Regions from separate parts of the Herminiimonas sp. Marseille-P9896 genome, predicted to be linked through region 2. Evidence: predicted binding sites of a transcription regulator. Region 2 holds the regulator's gene; each other region holds the start of a gene.
The links. The regulator sigma-54, encoded in region 2, starts transcription at its own class of promoters, with help from an activator protein. The targets are predictions, from matches to a motif close to TGGCANGNAANCTGCTTT.
Positions count from the first base shown of each region.

Region 1: the regulator sigma-54 is predicted to act here: its motif matches at 4,734-4,751, upstream of H7U06_RS05415 (amidohydrolase/deacetylase family metallohydrolase).
Region 3: the regulator sigma-54 is predicted to act here: its motif matches at 2,803-2,820, upstream of H7U06_RS15880 (NarK/NasA family nitrate transporter).

Region 1 covers NZ_CAJEVT010000001.1:1,123,689-1,131,099, reverse strand. The annotation lists gene H7U06_RS05435 ((2Fe-2S)-binding protein) at 1-198, opposite strand, end outside; gene H7U06_RS05430 (xanthine dehydrogenase family protein subunit M) at 195-1,013, opposite strand; gene H7U06_RS05425 (xanthine dehydrogenase family protein molybdopterin-binding subunit) at 1,010-3,409, opposite strand; gene H7U06_RS05420 (MarR family winged helix-turn-helix transcriptional regulator) at 4,091-4,606, opposite strand; gene H7U06_RS05415 (amidohydrolase/deacetylase family metallohydrolase) at 4,785-6,050, shown strand; gene hpxZ (oxalurate catabolism protein HpxZ) at 6,047-6,430, shown strand; gene H7U06_RS05405 (amidase) at 6,427-7,411, shown strand, end outside.
Region 2 covers NZ_CAJEVT010000001.1:584,031-591,441, reverse strand. The annotation lists gene H7U06_RS02890 (HAD family hydrolase) at 1-392, shown strand, start outside; gene lptC (LPS export ABC transporter periplasmic protein LptC) at 389-985, shown strand; gene lptA (lipopolysaccharide transport periplasmic protein LptA) at 1,031-1,585, shown strand; gene lptB (LPS export ABC transporter ATP-binding protein) at 1,587-2,327, shown strand; gene H7U06_RS02870 (RNA polymerase factor sigma-54) at 2,346-3,815, shown strand; gene hpf (ribosome hibernation-promoting factor, HPF/YfiA family) at 3,920-4,273, shown strand; gene H7U06_RS02860 (energy transducer TonB) at 4,361-5,065, opposite strand; gene H7U06_RS02855 (pilus assembly protein) at 5,113-7,411, opposite strand, start outside.
Region 3 covers NZ_CAJEVT010000004.1:261,077-268,487, reverse strand. The annotation lists gene nirD (nitrite reductase small subunit NirD) at 1-49, opposite strand, end outside; gene nirB (nitrite reductase large subunit NirB) at 144-2,582, opposite strand; gene H7U06_RS15880 (NarK/NasA family nitrate transporter) at 2,856-4,070, shown strand; gene H7U06_RS15875 (bifunctional protein-serine/threonine kinase/phosphatase) at 4,107-5,822, shown strand; gene H7U06_RS15870 (ABC transporter ATP-binding protein) at 5,877-6,689, opposite strand; gene ntrB (nitrate ABC transporter permease) at 6,731-7,411, opposite strand, start outside.

The sequences.
Region 1 (7,411 bases), 540 kb from region 2:
GCCATCCACTTCGATGGTGCAGGCGCCACATACACCCTGCTCGCAACCGACGTGCGTCGCGGTCAGGCCGCAGTGGTCACGCAAGGCATCAGCCAGGTGGGTTCGTGGTTGCAGGGTCAGCTGGTAGCAACGGTCGTTGACAGTCAGCTCCACAGCGGTGGTTTCCACCGCCGGAAATGCTATTGGTAATGCGCTCATCGTGTTTTCCCCATATCCAATGCCACTAACCTCAACATCTCCATCAAGGTGTGGCGACGATCAAGTTCCAGCTCGGGCGCAGCCTGCCGCACGATCTGTTCACGTACTGCGCCTTGCAGCAATTCAGTCATCAGGCCCGCTCTTTCGACGACGAAGGGTGCGCCGTCCAGCGCGCCGATCACTACCCGTTCGGTACCGTCGCTGCTGTCGCGGATGCCTGAAGTCATCGCATGCGACAGTTCACCGGTCTTGCGACATAGCTTGCGATACGACCACTGCATAGTGTTAGTACGCTTGGGTACACTGACGGCCACCAGGATTTCACCGTCGACCAGTTGGGTTTCATAAGCGGAGGTCATGAAATCGCGTGCCGCGATATCGCGCTGACCGGACGGGCCGAGTACATGCAGCGTCGCGCCCAGCAAAGGCATGGTGCTGATCCAGTCAGCGGCAGGATCGGCGTGGCACAGGCTGCCACCGAGGGTGCCGCGATTGCGGACTGCACGGTAGGCAATCCCGCGTGCGACGTAAGGCATCAGGCCCTGGCTAGGGTCAGGTACGCGCTGGTCTTCGATCGCGGCGTGGGTAGTCATCGCACCGAAACGTATCGCGTCGCCGGTATCGGTGACGGCGCGCAGCGATTCAAAGGCATCGAGATCCAGCAAGGATTCCGGTTGCGCCAAACGCAGATTCAGCATCGCACCGAGCGACTGGCAACCTGCGACCGGTTTGCTGCCCCAGCCGTTTTCTGCCAGCTGCGCAGAGGCCTGCGCGAGGTCGTCGGCCTTGATCAGGCTATATGCGGAAGGTTTCATGCTTGTGCTCCTTGCGCTGCGGCGATGGCTTCCAGTACGCGGCGCGGGTTGGCCGGGCACTGCAATAGTTCAGCTCCCAGGTCATACAGCGCATCGTTGATGCCGTTGATGATGGCAGCCGGTGGCGCAATCGCACCGCCCTCGCCTATGCCTTTTTGTCCGTACTTGCTGTTCGGACTTGGGGTTTCCATATGCAGCATCTTGAGCGGCGGCATTTCACCGGCACCCGGCAACAGGTAATCCTGCAGCGTCGATGCCAGGGGCTGGCCTTCACTATCGAATGGCATTTCTTCATACAAGGCCGTGCCTATACCCTGTGCCAGGCCACCATATATCTGGCCTTCGACGATGAGCGGATTCAGCAACACGCCGCCGTCTTCGCAAATGACGTAATCGAGGATGGCGACATGACCGGTAGCGGTATCGACTTCAACCAGACAGGTATGACAGGCATAGCTGAAGGTACCGGCGTCCGGCATCATCTTGTAACCGGCTACCACTTCAAGTCCACCCGGATCGACTGCGCCGACTGGCAGCTTTTGCGGTGCGCGGTACCAGGTGTGCGCGATCTCGGACAAAGGCAAACGTTTGACGCTGTCTTGCACACCGACCGTGCCGTCTTTCAAAGTGATGAGGCTGGCATCGGTATCGAGCAAGACACCGGCCATGACTTTGATGCGTTCGGCCAGCTGTTCGCAGGCGGTACCGACTGCACCACCGGCCATCACCGCGCAACGCGAACCCCAGGTACCGGTCGAATAAGGTGTCATGCCGGTGTCGCCGTGTATCACACGGACTTTGGCGATATCGATACCGAGTACGGTATGCGCGACCTGCGCCATCGAAGTCTCCAGTCCCTGACCGTGCGAATGCACACCGATGCGCAATTCAAGTATGCCGTCAGGTGTAAAACGTGCCGTGCATTGTTCGTAGCCCGGCACCATAGGGATACCCCAACCGTGATAAACCGAAGTACCGTGCGCACCTTGTTCACAGAACACCGCCATACCGAGGCCGAGACGCTTCTGCGTCGGATCGCTGCCATTTGCAGCGTGCCGTTCTTTCTGACGCGCGCGGCAGCCGTCCCAGTCGATCGCTTCGACCGCCTTATTCATGCAAGTCGTGTAATCGCCGGAGTCGAATAATTTGTTGGTGATGTTTGCGTAAGGCATGGCCGCTGCTGGCACCAAACTTTTGGCGCGCAATACATGCGGTTCTATGCCCAACTCACGCGCTGCGATATCCAGCATGACTTCCAGCGCAAAGCAGACGCCGGTACGCGCCACACCGCGATACGGCAGGATAGGAGGCTTGTTGGTCGCAGCAGAACGGGTGCGGCAAACAAAGCTATCCATTACATAAGGGCCAGGCAGGATGGAGCCGATCTGTGCCGCTTCTAGGCAGGCGCTGAATGGATACGATGAGTAAGCACCGGAATCGACGACTGCATCACAACGTATGCCGGCCAGACGTCCGTCCCTGGTGACGTCGACGCTAAGGTCATAGCCGTGTTCACGGCAGTTGGCATTCGCAGTTAGTTGTTCACGTCTGTCTTCCAGCCAGCGGATAGGACGTTTCAATTGTATCGCCAGCCAGGCGCAGCAGATTTCTTCCGGCAGCAAGATACCCTTGTAACCAAAGCCGCCACCGACATCCGGCGAGATGACGCGTATCTGTCCTTCGTCCAGACCCAGGCATTCAGCCAGGCCGGTGCGATTGATGTGCGGTACTTGTGCGGCCGAGTACATGATCAGCTGGTCGACACGGGTATCCCAGAAGCACAGCACGGCACGACCTTCCATCGGTGCCATACATTGGCGCGCCATGCGCAACTTGCGGCTGACACTGTGCACTGCCTCATCGGTAGCACTGACGCGTTTATCTATATTGGTTTCGGCAAAGACGTTTTCGCTCCAGTCATCATGTACGCGTGTATCGCTTTGCAGCGTGCCGTACATATCTGCCATCACCGGCAGTTCCTGGTAATCCACGAATACACTGGCTGCGATATCTTCCGCCTGTGCGCGATCCGGCGCGATGCAGGCTGCGACCAGTTCACCGACGTGGCGTACTTTGTCTTGCGCAAGTGGATATTGTGCCGAGAGTTTGAAACCGGGCAATGAGGATGCCGCGACGATGGGACGCACACCAGTCATGTCTGCCATCGTGTAGACCAGATGCTCCACGCCTTGCGGCTTCTCGATTTGTCCGAGACGGGCATGCGCCACGGGTGAGCGTACGAATGCGACTTCGAGCATATCCGGCATACGCATATCGCCGACATATTTGCCCTGACCCAATAAGAGTCGCTTGTCTTCCTTGCGCAGTACTTCGCGACCAATTCCTTGATCGGTACCGGCTTGCGTGAGCAGCTCGGGCATCACCAGATCATTCATCGATATCTCCTGAACGTTGCCGGGAACTGAAATTAAATTCATATTCCCTGCATCTCCAATAATTATGTGGCATACCACATTTATGTTGTTATGTGTGATTCATTTTTGCGTTACGAGCATGAATTATTTTTCACCTCCTATGCGCTGTACTACGATTTTATTTCAGAGTGCCGCTAATCGACCGGGCACTGTGCAACTCTCGTGATACTGAATACCAAACATCAACTTAAATGCGCTTTTTCAAGCCAGGTCCACATACTTCAAACTTACCGAATACCTTTAGCAACGACCATGCCAACTACACAGACATGTCAGGCAAAGAACAAGTTAAGCAATTGATTTTAATAAACAATATCAAATTTCAATTTATGTGGTACAGCACATTTATTGGACTTTAATCAAGCAAGGTTCTTGAATAAATACCGATATTTGCTGTTGTACATGAAAATCACACGCTTTGCATCAAATTGGAAAAAATTTGTTTCAAAAAGGTGCAACAACAACGACACTTGCGCACTACTTTGTATCTCTTCAAACTTTCAGCGAGCAACTAACTCAGTACAACAACATGCTCACACTGCGATTACTCATGACGACAACAAACGTGAGTCATCATCTCAAAGCAAATGAGAAATTGCACGCTGCAGTGCAATGCAGCGCATTTTGAAAAACAGAAAAATATTAACGGGCTTTGAGTAAAGGCACACGATCAGTGGCCTCCGATTCAACCAGTCGCACCATCAGCAATATAAACAGCTGACGTTCTTCCGGCGACAGATTCTCTATAGTGCGGTCATGCGCGCGCTGTACGGCAGGACGCATCTTCTTTACCAGCGCACGTCCCTTGCGCGACAGCTTGACGTACTTCACACGCTTGTCGTGTTCAGACTGGCTGCGCACAATCAACTCACGCTGCTCCAGGCGCGGCAAGACTTCGGCCACACTGGTGCGCTCCAGTCCAATATGGTGCGCCAATGAATTCTGATCCAGTTCGCCGTACTCTTCCAGTGCAGTCAACAGGCTGTATTGCACAGGCGTGATGTTGTGTTCCAGCGTCTCTTCCGTGAACAAGGCACTATGGATCTGGTGCAGGCGGCGTATCAAAAACCCGGGACGGGTAAATAACAGGGAACGCGCCTGGACTGACTCCATATCGCTCATCAGAGAGGGAAAAGCTGCTTCTTCAATCTTATTCATGAATGGTCGGTATATAAGGGAACAGGATGGAATCCGGTATGCCACAAATCAGGAGTATATGTGAATCCACAACAAAAACGGCAATAAAAATATATCATAAATGTGGTGCACCACATTTATTTAAAGTTGGCATAGAATATGCGGTGCACCACATATTATTTAACTTAAAGGAGTTGCCATGAATCATATTCTTCTCAAGGGCGGCCGCGTCATTGATCCCAAGGCCAACCGCGATGGTGTATTCGATATATTGATCAAGGATGACGTCATAGCCGCAATCGATCGTGACATCACGCCTCCGGATAGTAAGACAACAGTAGTGGATTGCCGCGACAAACTGGTCACCCCAGGCCTGATCGATACGCATGGCCATGTATACCAGGGCGTAACCGGTCGCTTCGGCCTCAATGCTGATATGTGCGGCGTGTATTCAGGTGTTACCACCATCGTCGACCAGGGTGGTGCCAGCTGCATTACCCTGCCCGGCTTCCGCCAATATGTGATCGAGCCATCGAAAACCCGCGTGCTCTCGTATATGTCGGCCTATCTGGTCGGTGGGCTGGAAGGACACTTCTATCCTGAGCTGTATCGCCCTGATTGCCTGGATGTAGAAGCAACCGTTACCGCAGCCAAAAAGAATAGCGACATCGTGCGCGGCCTGAAGGCACACGCAGAAGTTGGCGGCTTTGCACGTTGGGGCGTCGATGTGATGCGCATCGCATCGCAGATCGGACGCGAAGCTGCACTGCCTGTCTATATACACTTTGGTCAACTGTGGCCGAAACCGGAGGACGGCGGCTCACCGGTCAATCCGGACAGCATCTTCAATCAGGTCGTCGATATGCTCAAACCCGGCGACATCCTGGCCCATCCGTTCAGCCGCCATCCGGGTGGCTTCGTCGAAGTCAACGGCTCCATCCACCCTATGGTGAAAGAAGCGATCGCGCGCGGCCTCAAGATAGACGTCGGCCACGGCTCGCACTTCAGCTTCAAAACCGCGCGCATCGTGCTCGACGCCGGCGTCATTCCGGATACCCTGGGCGCAGACATGCACGGTTACAACACCATCGTACCGCCACCGGCTGGCACACCCAACTGGCATCCGGATGAAAGCGTGCACATCTTCAAGGGTAACGAGCGCTTCAGCCTGGTTTCGGCGATGAGCAGCATGCTGGCCGTCGGCCTGCCACTCAACCATGTGGTAGCAATGGTCACCAGCAATGCCGCCAAACTGGCAGGCATGGAAGATGAAATCGGCACCCTCAAAGTAGGTGGCGTAGCAGACGTCAGCGTGATGGAAGACCAGCGCGGCCGTTGGGCACTGCACGACAACGAAGGCACACAAGTCATCACCGACCGCATGTTGTTCCCTGTCTGCTGCTATCGCGCGGGTGAGCGTTTCGATTCCAACGCAGCGATACTCCCAGTCGCAAAGGCGGCATGATGGATATCAACCACGCCCCTACCCTGCAAGAAGTCGAGCTGGCCTTCGATGCCTACGAACAGGCTTTAGTCGGTAACGATGTCGCCAAACTCGACGAACTGTTCTGGAACAACGACGCCACGCTGCGTTATGGCGCAACGGAAAACCTGGTCGGCTACGATGCCATCCGTGACTTCCGTTCGCAACGTCCGGCCGCCAACCTGGCACGCACGGTCACCAGCCGACATGTCACCACCTTCGGTACAGACTGCGCAGTCGCCAACATCACCTTCAGCAAAAATGGTGATACACGCATAGGTCGGCAAACCCAGACCTGGGTGAGATTCCCGGATGGCTGGCATGTTGTCGCTGCCCACGTGAGCTGGATGGACGTCAAATGAACATCCCGCTCATGAGTCAGCTACAACCGGATACCGGCGGTGCCTTCCTGACGGAGGCCTATGGCTATGCATTACAGGCGCATCGTCCAGTCAGCAATAATCTGGAAGGCATACGCTTTGCCGTCAAGGATGTATTCGACATCGCAGGTACGCGCACCGGTGCAGGTAATCCGGTCTGGTTCTCCGACCATGAGGTTGCACATAAACATGCAACCGCAGTCGAACGCCTATTGTCCGGCGGTGCCACCTTCGTCGGTAAAACACTAACCGACGAACTCACCTACAGCCTCGCCGGTATCAATGTGCACTACGGCGTGCCACGCAACCCGGCCAGCCCGGATCGCCTACCCGGAGGTTCGTCCTCCGGCTCAGTCGCCGCAGTTGCAGCTGGCCTGGCCGATGTCGCACTAGGTACCGATTGCGGTGGCTCGGTGCGGCTACCGGCAAGCTACTGCGGGGTGTGGGGCATGCGACCTACACATGGCCGACTATCCGGACATGGTTGCCTGGTGCTGGCGCATAGCTTTGATACAGTCGGCTGGTTCGCCCGTAATCTGCAGCACCTGGAGCAAACTTTCTGCGCACTGGCGCATGCAGAAACCACCGACACGGAATCAGTCTTCCTCGCACTCAACGATACTGTCATCAACAATCTGCTAGACCCAGCCGTGCTGCAGGCTTTCAATGAGTTGAAAAGCGAGCAGGCAGATTTTGTACCGGTAACGAGCGCGCTGGAACTGAGTAACTGGGCTGCCGCCTTCCGTACCTTGCAAGCGTCGGAAGCATGGATGGAACACGGCGTCTGGGTATCACGCCACTCAGATGAGCTGGGCGAAGATATCCGTCGCCGCTTCGACATTGCTTCCGGCGTCACCGCCGGGCAAGTCCGTAGCGCGCAACAAATCAGGGTAGCCGCCATCCGTGCGCTGAATCACATCCTCGATGACCAGCATAAAGTCATCGTCATCCCGACCGTACCGA
Region 2 (7,411 bases):
ACGGCATCAAGTTATTGCAGCAATCCGGCGTCTCGACGGCCATCATCAGCGCGCGTCAGTCACCTATCGTATTACGTCGCGCCACCGACCTCGGCATACACCATGTATTCCAGGGCATACATGACAAGCGCAGCGCGTTTGAACAACTGCTGGCACAAACCAATACCACCGCCGATACCTGTGGCTTTGTCGGCGATGACGTCATCGATTTACCAATTTTATTGCGCGTCGGCTTCGCCGCCAGCGTACCGAATGCCCACCCGGAAGTACGTACGCGTGTGCACTACGTCACCCAAGCCAGCGGCGGCCGTGGTGCGGCGCGTGAGTTATGTGATTTCATCTTGCGCGCGCAAGGCAACTATGAGGCGGCGCTCGCGCCGTATCTCGCATGAAAGCCCTGCGCCCTGCCAATACGATCCGCATCGTTTTGCTGATCGCCTTCAGCGCAGCGCTGGCACTGGGCAGCTTCTGGCTGGTCGAAGTCATGCGCCGCCAGACCGATGAAACCTTGCCGACCAAGCAGCGCAGCGATCCGGACTTCTATGCAGAAAAATTCAATTTCGTACGCATGGGCAAGGATGGCGTTCCACGCTACAACCTGACCGGTACCGAGATGAAGCACTACCCGCTGGATAATTCCTATCAAATCCAGAAGCCGGTGATGTACAGCTTCAGCAAGGGCCGTGAACCTATGGTGAGTCGCTCCGAACGCGCACTGGTTGAAAACAACAATACCGAAGTGCATATGTATGACAACGTCGTGATAGACCGACCACCTGCAACGGGCTCACAGCACTTCCAACTCAAGACTTCATACCTGCTGATATTGCCGGATGATGAGATCATGAAAACGCCGAAACACGTCGACATCAAGGTAGGCCTGTCGACACTGAACGGCAGCGGTATGTTCGCCAACAATGCAACCGGCGAATTCAATTTATCCAGCAACGTCCATGCGGTGTACCAGGCAGCACATCCGCGCTAAGCGCATAGACGATTTTTATCTGACGCAATCATTTAGAGAACTTTCATGAAACGTTTCTTCTCCGTACTTCTGGTTCTCTGCGGCCTGGGCACTGCCTTGGTCTCCTACGCCGAAAAAGCGGACGCGACCAAGCCCACCAATGTCGAAGCCAATAAAATGGAATACGACGACCTCAAGCAGATCAACACCTTCACTGGCAATGTCGTGTTAACACGTGGCACCATCCTGATGAAAGCCAACAAAATGGTGGTCAAGCAGGATCCTGCAGGCTATCAGTTCATCACTCTGTACGGCTCGTCCGATGCACTGGCGAACTTCAAGCAAAAACGTGATGGTGGCCCCGACCAATGGATAGAAGGCCAGGCCGAACGCATTGAATACGATGACAAGGCTGAAATCATGAAGTTGTACACCAAGGCACGCATGCGTCGCCTGGAAAACGGCAAGCCTACCGATGAAGTTGAAGGTGAATTCATCTCCTACGATACACGCGCTGAATTCTTTACCGTACACAACACCTCAAGCGGCGACAGCAAACAAGGCGGCGGCCGCATCAAGGCCGTGATCCAACCGCGTGCCGCAGATACAAAGGCAAAATAAGATGTCCAGCAAGTTGATCGTCAACGGATTACAAAAAAGCTACGGCGCGCGCCAGGTGGTGCGCGATGTTGCGCTGCAAGTCGAAAGCGGCGAAGTCATCGGTTTGCTCGGCCCCAACGGCGCGGGTAAAACCACCTCCTTCTACATGATCGTGGGTCTGGTACCATCCGACGCCGGACGCATCGAACTGGATGGCGTCGACATCTCACGCCAGCCTATCCACAAGCGGGCACAACTGGGCTTGTCTTACCTGCCGCAGGAAGCATCGGTCTTCCGCAAACTGAGTGTAGAAGACAATATCCGCGCCGTCCTTGAACTGCAGCGCGTCGATGGCAAGCCACTCAATGGTGCGCTACTCGAACAGCGCCTGGATACGCTGCTAGCCGACCTGCAAATCGAAAAGCTGCGCGAGAACCAGGCCATGTCCTTGTCCGGTGGCGAACGCCGCCGTGTGGAAATCGCCCGTGCACTGGCCACCAATCCGCGCTTCGTGCTGCTGGACGAACCATTTGCAGGTGTCGACCCTATCGCGGTGATTGAAATCCAGCGCATTGTGCGCTTCCTGAAAGAGCGCGGCATCGGCGTCCTGATCACCGATCACAATGTGCGCGAAACACTCGGCATCTGTGATCGCGCTTACATCATCAACCAGGGTGCGGTCCTGGCCAGCGGACGACCGGATGACATCATCGCCAACGAATCGGTACGCCGCGTTTACTTAGGTGAACACTTCCGCATGTAAGCGGAAGAAAAAACATCTATGAAGCAATCCCTGCAACTACGAGTCTCCCAACATCTGGCGCTTACGCCACAACTGCAGCAGTCCATCCGTTTGCTGCAGTTATCGACTCTTGAATTGCACCAGGAACTGGAACAAATACTCGCCGACAACCCGATGCTGGAACGTACCGATGATCCGCTGGATCACGCGGTACGCCTGCTGGCAGATGGTGCGATGGGTGCCAGCGGTACTGCACCGGAGGGCGCCAGCGTCGAAGCGAATGCCCAGACGTCGGATAGTGAAGGCGGCTCAGAAGGCCCCGATTTACCGGAAGCCTCGAGTGGCGACAGCGATTGGAGTTTCGACGACGTCGCACGCACCTCCAAGGCGCCGGAAGACGATGATGGCCGACCGCAACTGGAAGCGCATGAAACCACGCTACGCGAACATCTGCTGGAACAAATGCGCGTCACCGTACGCGAACACCGCGACCGCGCCCTGCTCGAACTCATCATCGATGCACTGAATGACAACGGCTATCTGGAAGAAGAGCTGGAAGAAATCCATGCACGCTTGCCGGAAGAACTGGAAATCGAACTGGAAGAGTTGCAGATCTCTCTCAAGATGCTGCAGAGCTTCGATCCACCGGGTGTAGGTGCGCGTGACGCTGCCGAGTGCCTGGCACTGCAAATCAGGCGTATGCCCAAGGTCGCAATGGTGACCCGCCGCATGGCACTGGCCATCGTGGAAAACCATCTGCCGCTGTTTGCGCAGCGCGATTTCAATAAATTACGCAAGGCACTGGATTGCGACGACGAAGACTTGCGCGAAGCACAAGCCATCATCAAGCAATGCAATCCACATCCTGGTTCCATTTTTGCAACTGATGCTTCCGACTATGTAGTACCTGACGTCATCGTCAAGCGTACCCGCAGCGGCTGGCAGGTCATGCTGAACCACGACGTGATGCCACGGCTGCGCGTTAATAGCATGTATGCCAACATCTTGAAGCAAAGCAAGGGCGAGGCATCGCTTGGTTCCCAGTTGCAAGAAGCGAAATGGCTGATCAAAAATATGCGCCAGCGCTTCGACACCATCCTGCGTGTCGCCGAGGCAATTGTCGAACGTCAGAGGAACTTCTTTTCGCACGGTGCAGTCGCAATGAGACCGCTTGTTTTACGTGAAATAGCTGATACACTGGGACTACACGAGAGCACTATTTCACGTGTAACCACCCAGAAGTACATGCTGACTCCCCACGGGATGTTCGAATTGAAATACTTTTTCGGCAGCCATGTCGCAACAGAAGCCGGTGGTGAAGCATCATCGACAGCGATACGGGCACTGATCAAACAATTGATAGGAGCTGAAGACCCGAAAATTCCATTCTCTGATAGCAAGATTGCCGACATGCTGGCAGAACAAGGCATGGTGGTAGCGAGACGGACGGTAGCAAAATATCGCGAAGCCCTGAAAATCCCACCGGTCAATCTGCGCAAGTCGTTGTAGATATCGTCCTTTGTAGTTTTTGTTGTAGTTATACGTTGCTGTGTTCGGCGTAGTCACTTCACAAGACCGCGCATAACCTCCAGTGACTTTCATAGGAGCACTGTATGAATCTCACAATCAGTGGACATCACCTCGAATTGACCCCCGCCATCCGCGAATATGTACAAGGTAAATTGGAGCGCATCAAACGACATTTTGATCACGTTATCGATATTGCGGTCATCCTGACTGTAGACAATCTCCCCGAGAAGGAAAAACGCCAAAGGGCAGAAATTAACTTGCGTGTGAGAGGCAAGGACCTGCATGCAGAAAGCATTGCAGATAATTTATACGCTGCCATTGATACACTGATCGACAAGCTCGATCGACAAGTGATCAAATACAAAACCAAACAGCAAGACCATCAACACGATGCGATCAAACGATTGCCGGATGCGTCAGATGCTGTAACGCCTTAATACAAGGCAGGCCGAGCAAGTCGGTCAGATAAAATGAAGGGCGCAAATTGCGCCCTTTTTTGTTTTGTAATATTCACGGCCCCTCACTTATTCAGCTTTCTTCGCAATGTTTTCGACTGCGCGACCTTCCAGCACGACTTCAATTTTGAGTTGGCTTTTCACCGGCATCCCCGCCACTTTGCCGGGATTGAATTTGGTTTTAGAGAAAGCGTCTTTGATCAGTTGCTGCGCAGACTCGGACAAAGAAGAGTTTTCGATGAGCACATCGTCAATATCACCACTCTCATTGATAAACAAATCCAACACTGCCATCTGCGCCAATCCACTCGCAAAGAGTGCGTCCAAGTCGGGAGAGATATCGACCACCACTGCAGGCTGCTCAGTCAGCTCAGTGGGCTGAAAATAATATGGCTTGGGTAATGCGATGAGATTAAAAAGAGAGGAAGCAGCCGCATCCGCTGACCCGCGTGCTTGCGGCAAAAGATCGGCCTGATCCTTTGAGGCCACGGATTTCTCCACGACATCGGCCGTGCTAGTACGATGGTTAGCAATGTCAGTTTTATCGACATTGATATCTGTTTGCATGGATTTGCCTGCTGACCTTGTTTCCTTCTGTACGCTAAGCAAGTCTACTATCATCGCTGACGATTCTGACGCATAGGTCCCTCCGCCTACACTACCATGTACTGCGTAAACGAAACCCACTGCCAGACCACCATGAACGAAGAGCGACAACAACATCGCTAATCGCTCGGTAGCGGTTTTTTTTCGGATAAAGGCGGGCATTTTCATACAAGAATCTTGACGGGATGATGGCTAGTGCCATCATCCCGCACATCTCACTGTGCGTTCAGGACACGCCAGGAAACACGACGCGTACCGCTTGTCGGGGATGGATCTATCGGTGGCGCCGTAACTTTGGTTCCCCCAAGATCAGTACCGCTCGAAGCACCACTCGACGTCCGGATCAAGGCGCGGACCGTACCATCTGCCTGCATGATCATGACCGGACGCGTCACCAGGCCGGACCCCAGACTGATCCCGCTCACACCATTTGCCGTGCTAATAGGGCCACCTGTCAGATAACTCAACGCATAAACAAAGCTGGCCGCAGTACCGGTAGTAGGTCCGCAAGCACTGACCGTCGAGGCTTGAGGTGTAATCGTCGTGAACAATAGCGTACCCAAAGCCAGCGAAGGATCAGTACTTGAGCGCTCGCCGCCACTCAGGAAGTCCAGGTACCAGCCGTTTTTAGTCGTCCAGTCCACCGCGTTATTGGTGCTGGTACGCACCTCCTGCTGGGCAATACAAACCGTGGACGACGTACCCTCAGGACAAACGCCACTAGTCAATGTCTGTGCCACAAAATTGCTGCTGCCTGTGCGAGGATTGCCGAGCGTCACCGTATCAAGATTATCTTTGATTGCGTAAAAAGATTGTGTGCTGCTATCAGTGACATCAGTGGTACCCAAATAACGTCCCGTACCAACATAGACTACTGGCTTACCACTCAAGGTCGCTATTGCTGGCTTCGCCGTCAGCGGTTGCGCCCTACCAGTCGAATCTGTCAGGCTGACCAATAACTGCGCGTCATACCCCACCGCACCGATGTCATTATTTATATCGAAGCGCCACACATTACCCAACACATCACCACCGTATGCGGCGATAGCAGTACTGTCGGTTGATGATTGCAGTACATGCGCGGTAACACGTGACAATCCACTCGGTGTCGTTGCACTACCAGCACTCGTCGCGATACTTCTGATGAGCTCACCCGTACCTGCATTCAATACATACAAACGACCTTTGCCGACATCCGCACTGACAGTTCCGTCGGTATTGTTATAGCCGGAAGGGAGCAAAACGACCCAGGTACCATCCTTCAATTTGGCTATGCTTGGATTGCCATAGGTGTAACCCAGGTTTTGATCTGTAAATTCCCACAACAATGATGGAGAACTAGGATTGGTGATATCGAGTGCGAAGTACCCTTTGCCGCCACGATTCAAGCCCCCTACCAGTATCGTCTTCCACTGCCCCGACGTACATGCAGTGGTAGGAGCAGTCGGGCAGATGTCACCAGTTTCTGGTGAGTTATCGACATAGAACTGGTGCTTAGTCGAATCCGTCGGATAATTCTTATCGGCCAGTTTGTACAGGTTCGGCAATACCATGCTCGGGATATATGACCACAGTTCCTGACCTGTCGTCGCATCAAACGCATGCAACATACCGTCATTGGCACCTACGTAAACCGCACCGGCGCGGGTGGATTTATCTGTTTTAAACGCAGTGTAGTTCGCATCCAGATAGTTATACAAAGGTGTTTGCACATAGCGCGCCTCGGAAGAGACGATATCGCCCAGTATGTGCGTACGTTGACGGAAATAACTGCCTTCATAGCTTCGGTCGCCACGCAAGAAATTAACCAATGCTTCACCTGCCGCACCACCGGTCGCTATCGTATTATTCGTTTGCAATGTAGTGCTTAAGCAAGCACCACCGGCTGGCGAACAGAATTGCGACAAGCCGGAAGTCGCGGATGAATAGGTGATCGCTGGTGCGGTAAAAAATGCTTTCTGCGCGTTGGACAAATTAGCCCATTCAAATGAAATCAACCCGCTGGAACCTTTGGTGTAGATGGTTCTGCTGGTCAAAGGAACTACCGGTTGTCTCGTTGCAGCAGTTTCATCAGCATTGACGACTGAGGTATGGGCATCGTCTATTCCCGACGCATTGAAGGTAGCGCCTGAGACATAGGCAGTATTCACCGTATAGCATCGATTGCCCTGGCGGAAAGCACTACCCAATACATAGCTGGTAGATGCTGTCCACACAGTGGTTGCACAGTCGAGCAAGCGCATGGCCGACCAGTTCTGCGCCGTCAACGAACCTTCAGGCGTAATTTGCTGACGTATCAGTTCGCCGTACCACTCCACTGATTTGTATGAAGAACTGAAAACATAGTTGTCAGCAGCACTGACGTTAGGGTTACTGCTCGCAGCAGCTGCCGCGGTACCAGGGCGAGGCGTGTTGACGATCGTAGTCAGCGCACTGATCAGGCTACTCGACAAGGAAGCCGGGTCAGAAGCACTGAAGTATGCACCATGCCCGTTAATCGCTGCATGCCACAAA
Region 3 (7,411 bases), on a different contig from region 2:
GTACAGGAATGTCGCTTACCTTGCAGATGACTTTCCATTGATTAGACATATGTGGCCTTGATAAAAATTGTGATGAGTTGTTATAAACAAATGTGCTGTGTACTTGCCGGATGTCCGCGCTTAGTGCACTGACATCCGCCTGATCAGATCGACAATGGTTCGAACTGACGTGTATCGACCATCGCTTTTTCCGGTTCATGCCATGGATCGGACTCACCTTCCAACGAGAACAGCAGGCGCTGATAAAGCGCTTTGCGGTTGGCTTCGTCTTCCAGTACTTTTTGCTTTGCATGATCCAGGCCTACACGTGCGAGGTAATGCACGGTTCGTTCCAGGTACCAGCCTTCTTCGCGATACAGTTGCAGGAAGGCGCCGGCGTACTCCAGTACTTCTTCATGCGTTTTAAGTTTGACGAAGAATTCAGCCACTTCGGTTTTGATGCCGCCGTTACCGCCGACATAGATTTCCCAGCCCGAATCAACACCGATCACGCCCACGTCCTTGATACCGGCTTCGGCACAATTACGCGGACAGCCCGAGACTGCCAGCTTGACCTTATGCGGTGCATACATGCGTGCCAGTTGATGTTCGAGTTGCTGCCCCATTTTGGTTGAATCCTGGGTACCGAAACGGCACCATTCGGAACCCACGCAGGTTTTTACGGTGCGCAAACCCTTGGCGTAACCGAGGCCGGATGGCATGCCGAGGTCTTGCCAGACCGCGCGCAAATCTTCTTTCTTCACACCCAGCAAATCGATACGTTGTCCGCCTGTGACCTTGACGGTAGGAATCTTGAATTTATCGACCACGTCAGCGATGCGGCGCAGCTCCGACGAGTTGGTTTCGCCGCCCCACATGCGCGGGATGACGGAGAAAGTGCCATCTTTTTGGATATTCGCGTGTGCACGTTCGTTGATGAAGCGCGATTGCGGATCATCCTTCGCTTCCCCCGGCCAGGTCGAGATCAGGTAGTAGTTAATGCCAGGACGGCAGCTGGAGCAGCCGTTCGGCGTACGCCAGTTCATATGCGCCATCACGCCGGCAACCGTTAACAACTTCTCGGCCTTGATCGCATCACGCACTTCCTGATGTGTATGGTCAGTACATCCGCACATCGGCTTGGCTTTGTTCGATGCCGAGTAATCACCACCGGCAGTAGCCATGATGATTTGCTCAACCAGACCGGTACAGGAACCGCAGGAGGCGGAAGCCTTGGTGTGTTTGCGCACGTCTTCGATCGTGAACAAGCCTTTTTCCTTGATCGCTTTGACGATGGTGCCTTTGCACACGCCGTTACAGCCGCATACTTCAGCGGTATCCGGCATCGCTGCTGCCTTGCTGAAACCTTCGTGACCAACGTCGCCGGGACGACCAGTGTTGGCTTCGCCAAACATCAGGGTGTCGCGGATCTCGCTGATGTCTTTACCTTCGCGCAGCAGGTTGAAGTACCAGCTGCCGTCGACCGTATCGCCATACAGGCAGGCACCGATCAGCTTGTCGTCTTTCAACACCAGCTTTTTATAGACACCGCCGATAGGATCGGACAGCAGGATTTCTTCCGTCCCTTCTCCACCAAGGAATTCACCAGCCGAGAACAAATCAATGCCAGTTACTTTCAGCTTGGTCGAAGTGACCGAACCCTGGTAACGACCGATACCGAAGTTCGCCAGGTGATTCGCGCACACCTTGGCCATTTCAAACAAAGGCGCAACCAGGCCATACGCCGTACCGCGATGGTTCACACATTCACCGACTGCGTACACGCGCGGGTCATAGGTTTGCATGGTGTCGTTGACGACGATGCCGCGATTGCAATGCAGGCCGGCGGATTCAGCCAGCGCAGTGTTCGGACGGATACCGACCGCCATCACAAGCAGTTGTGTCGGGATTTCGGTGCCGTCGGTGAAACGCAAGGCTTGCACGCGACCGTTCGCGTCGCTGATGATTTCTTGCGAATTCTTACCCAGCAAGAAATTCAAGCCTCGGTCTTCCAGAGATTTTTGCAGCATCTTGCCTGCCGCTTCGTCGAGCTGACGTTCCATCAGGGTGGTCGGCAAATGCACGACGGTTACTTCCATACCGCGCAGCTTCAGGCCGTTCGCTGCTTCCAGTCCCAGCAAGCCGCCACCGATAACGACCGCCTGCTTGTGTACCTTGGCCGCTTCTATCATCGCGTTGGTATCTTGTATGTCGCGATAGGAGATCACGCCTTCCAGATCCTTGCCTGGTATCGGCAGCATGAAAGGATTCGAGCCGGTTGCCATCAGCAGGCGGTCATACGGTGCGACGGTACCGTCGTCGGCTATCACCACACGTTTGACGCGGTCGATCTCGACGATCTTTTTCCCCAGGTGCAGGGTGATGTCATTCTCCGCATACCAGTCGACATCGTTGAGCATGATGTCCTTGATGGTTTGCTCACCCGCCAGTACGGGCGACAGCAGAATACGGTTGTAGTTGGCGTACGCTTCCGCGCCAAATACCGTGATGTCATATAAGTCAGGAGCGATCTTGCGCAGTTCTTCCAAAGTACGCACGCCTGCCATACCGTTACCAACCATGACCAATTTCATTTTTTTCATCGCTGCATCCCACAGATTTGTTGTTCGCAAATTTAAATAAGCAAAACAAATGCCAGTTTTACTTTTAGTGCACTTTCGGTAAGGGACTACTGTTTCCGCACCATTTAAAGTTGCATTTCGCACTCAACAAGTGCGGCAGCCGGTTTATTTGGTGCAGCCCCCCATATTCGTCAACACGTGAAAAGTGCACGCCCATTCGTGGATCACGTCCGCACTAAAGTGGCATGGCCTTTGCATATTTAGACGCAACCCTGTCTAACTCTGCGAGTTCTCATGCAAAAAACGTCATTCTGGAAAGCTGGTCACACACCGACCCTGCTTGCTTCCTTCTTTTACTTCGACCTGAGTTTTATGGTCTGGGTCATTCTCGGGCCGCTGGCCGTTCAAATCTCCGGCGACCTCGGACTGACTGCGGCGCAAAAAGGTTTAATGGTGGCAACACCGCTATTGGCTGGCGCCTTGCTGCGTATCGTGATGGGTGTATTAGTCGATCACCTGAAACCCAAGAAGGCGGGCATCATCGGCCAGGTCATCGTCATGAGCGGTTTGTTGTGGGCGTGGCTGGGTGACCTCAGCAGCTATCACACCATGCTGACCTTCGGTGTCATCCTCGGTTTCGCCGGTGCTGCCTTTGCCGTTGCCCTGCCACTGGCTTCGCGCTGGTATCCGCCGGAACACCAGGGCACGGCGCTCGGGATTGCCGGTGCCGGTAATTCAGGTACCGCTTTCGCCGCGCTGTTTGCGCCGACGCTGGCTATCCTGTTCGGCTGGCAAAACGTATTCGGCCTGTGCCTGATTCCACTCAGCATCGCATTCCTGGTCTATCTGGTCTTTACCAAAGATGCTCCGTCCGCCCCGCCACCTAAATCACTGGTCGAATATCTGCACGTGCTCAAGGACAAGGATGCCTGGTGGTTTATGTTCTTCTATAGCGTGACCTTCGGTGGTTTCTCCGGCCTGGCTTCGTCGCTGACGATTTACTTCAATGGTCAATATGGTTTATCGCCGGTGACCGCAGGCTATTTCACCGCCGCCTGCGTGTTTGCCGGTTCCGCCGTGCGTCCTTTGGGTGGCCGCCTGGCTGACCGCATCGGCGGCATCAAGACTTTGTCGATGATGTATATGCTAGCAGCCAGCTTCATGCTGATCGCCAGCTTCGGCCTGTCGTCGGCGATGGCAGCGGTCGCGATCTTTGTATTGGCGATGCTGGCACTCGGCGTCGGCAATGGCGCAGTATTCCAGTTGGTACCACAGCGCTTCCGCAAGGAAATCGGCGTCATGACCGGACTGGTCGGCATGGCCGGTGGTATCGGCGGCTTCTATCTGGCCTCCAGCCTCGGTTACTCCAAACAATTGACGGGCAGCTACCAGGGTGGTCTGATCGTCTTTGCCGCACTGGCCATTGTTGCCTTGCTCGGTTTGTCGGCAGTGAAAAATCGCTGGCGCACAACCTGGGGCAGCGCTGCCATGACCAATGCAAAGATCTGAACCAGCCATGCCCATCATGCTTTTAACCCCGCTGCCATGCCGCTGACACTCACCGCCGCTTATTCGACGCGCGCCGGTCTGCGTCCGCACAATGAGGATTTTGTCGGCATGGTCATGCCGGACGAACCCGAATTGTCGAGCAAGGGCATGATCGCAGCGATCGCGGATGGTGTATCGGGCAATGAAGGCGGACGCGAAGCATCCGAGTACACGATACGTGGCTTGCTCAGCGATTACTACGCGACTTCCGATACCTGGCCGGTAACGCAATCACTGGATCGCGTCCTCAAGGCCATCAATAGCTGGGTGCAGCACCAGGGTTCGATACGTGCCGAGCTGGCCGGGATGGCAACCACGCTGACGGCGCTGGTGTTGCGCGGCAATTTTTATTATTTCGCACACGTCGGTGATACACGTCTGTATCTGTTACGTGATGGTGTGCTGACTCGCCTGACTGCCGATCACGTGTGGGATCGTCCGGAAATGCAGCACGTGCTGACACGTGCTATCGGACTGGACTCGCAACTGGCGATCGATCATGGCATGGGTGAGTTGCATGAAGGCGATGCCTTCCTGCTGGCCACCGATGGTGTGTGGGCTTCGGTATCGGAATACGATCTGAAAGAGCAGTTGTTGCAGCTGGTCGGCAAGCAACAGGAAACAGAAGCCATCGCACATACGCTGATCGACAAGGCACTGGCAGCCGGTGCGCAAGATAATGTCAGCGCGCTGGTGGTACGGGTCGATGCGTTGCCGGAAACGAATCTGCGCGATGCGCTATCCGGCTCGCAGCATTTCCCGGTACCGCCCAAGCTCAAGGTCGGGCAGCAAATAGACGGCTATACGGTCGAGGAACAGATACACGCATCCAACACCACCCTGCTCTACCGCGTCTCCGAACCGCGTGCCGCGAATCAGACGCCGCGCTACCTAGTGCTGAAGACCTTGCATCCTGATCGCGCGCAGGATGTACATGAACGCTCTGCCTTTGCGCATGAGGAATGGCTGACCAAGCGCGTCGTCGCACGCTTCTTCCCGCAAATCATTACACCGGAAAACAAGACCTACCTGTATTACCTCACGACCTGGCATGACGGTAATACGCTGCAACAGCATCTGGATGCCGGTGAACATTTCACGATACCGGATGTCATTGCGCACGGCACCAAGCTGGTCCGTGCGATAGGTGCGCTGCACAGGCGCAGCATCATTCATCGCGATATCAAGCCGGGCAATATCCATCTGGGCAAGGATGGCGAGTTGCGCATACTCGATCTGGGCGTCGCGCAATCCGGGCTGGAAGCAGAAGATGAAGTGCGCGCACCGCGTGCCGGTACGCCATCCTTCCTCGCACCTGAGCAGTTCAATAATGCGCCAGCCTCACAACAAACCGATTTGTACTCAACTGGTGTGACGCTATATTTATTGCTGACACGGCATTTCCCTTACGGAGAAATCGAACCGTTCCAGACACCGCGCTTTGGCGAAGCCATACCACCCAGCCGTTACCGACCTGATTTACCGCTATGGCTGGAGAATGTTTTACTGAAAGCAGTCGCACGCGATCCGGCAGATCGTTTCGAAACTGCAGAAGAATTTCTGCTGGCACTGGAACGTGGCGCGAGTCGGCCGCTGCCTGCGATTACCCCCAAGCCACTGGCAGAACGTGATCCTGCTTCCCTGTGGCGTGCAGTGGCGGCCATCTCCATCGTGTTGAATCTCTTGTTGCTGTACTTGCTGGTGATACGTTAACGCAGAGCTACAAAACTGGCTTTGCGGATCCATGGTTCCGCAAAGCCAGTCAGATCAAGCCGCTTCCTTGGACGGATGCGACTGACGGTGATACAGGAACTCCAGCACCGCTGTCCGGTATTGCGAGTACAAAGGATCCTGCGCCAACGCCACCCGCTCTCGTGGACGCGCCAGTTTCACTTCCAGAATTTCGCCTATGGTGGCGGACGGACCATTGGTCAGCATGACGATCTTGTCGGACAAGAGTACGGCTTCATCGACATCATGCGTCACCATCACCACGGTGGACCCGGTTGCTGCGACTATCTTCAGCAACTCATCCTGCAAGTGTGCACGCGTCAATGCATCCAGCGCACCGAAAGGTTCATCCATCAACAATACCTTGGGCTCCATCGACAAGGCACGCGCGATGCCGACACGTTGCTTCATGCCACCGGAGATTTCATTCGGCCGTTTTTGCTCTGCATGTGTCAGGCCAACCAGCGCCAGCGCAGCCTTGGTACGTTCACGCAATTTGCTTTTTGCTTCGGTGCTGCCGAATACGCGCTCTACTGCCAGGTACACATTCTCATAGCAGGTCAGCCACGGTAGCAGCGAATGATTCTGAAACACCACTGCGCGCTCCGGCGACGGCCCGGCTATTTCGCGATTGGCACACAGCAGCATGCCGTTGGTCGCATGCGTCAGGCCTGCGATTAGATTGAGCAGTGTTGACTTGCCACAACCGGAGTGCCCGATCAGGGTGATGAACTCACCTTTCGCTACCGTCAGATTGATATCGTTCAGCGCATTGAACACACCTTTCTTGGTATGAAAGGACATTTCCGCATGCTGTATATCGATGAACTTGCTATGTATGTTATCCATGATGGTGCTTTCCTATACGTTGAGATCGCTTGCAGCCGGCGTCAATTTTTCACATCTTCGTAGCTAAAGAATTTGGCAATAGCAACCAGCACTTGTTCCAGCACCAGGCCGACTATGCCTATGACCACAATGGCGATGATGATGTGTGCCACGTTCAGGTTGTTCCACTCATCCCATACCCAGAAACCGATACCGACGCCACCAGTCAGCATTTCGGCCGCGACGATGACCAGCCACGCGGTACCGATCGCCAGACGTACGCCTGTCAACATATAAGGCAGTACCGATGGAAACAGAATCTTGGTGATGATCTTCCACTCGGACAGGTTCAACACCTTGGCGACGTTCATATAGTCTTGCGGCACGCGCTGCACACCGACTGCAGTGTTGATAATCATCGGCCAGATCGAGCAGATAAAGATGGACCAGATCGCAGCCGGATCCGCTGCCTTAAATACCAGCAGGCCGATAGGCAACCATGCCAGCGGCGACACCGGCTTCAACAAGCTGATGATGGGATTGAACATGCCCGACAGGAAAGAGAAACGGCCTATCATGAAGCCCAGCGGAATACCGACCAATGCAGCCAGACCGAAACCGACGCCTACCCGTTTCAGCGACGCCAGGATATTCCAGCCTATGCCCTGATCATTCGGGCCATTGCTGTAGAACGGATCGGAGAACAGCTCTATCGCCGACTTCAGCGTCAGTGATGGCGATGG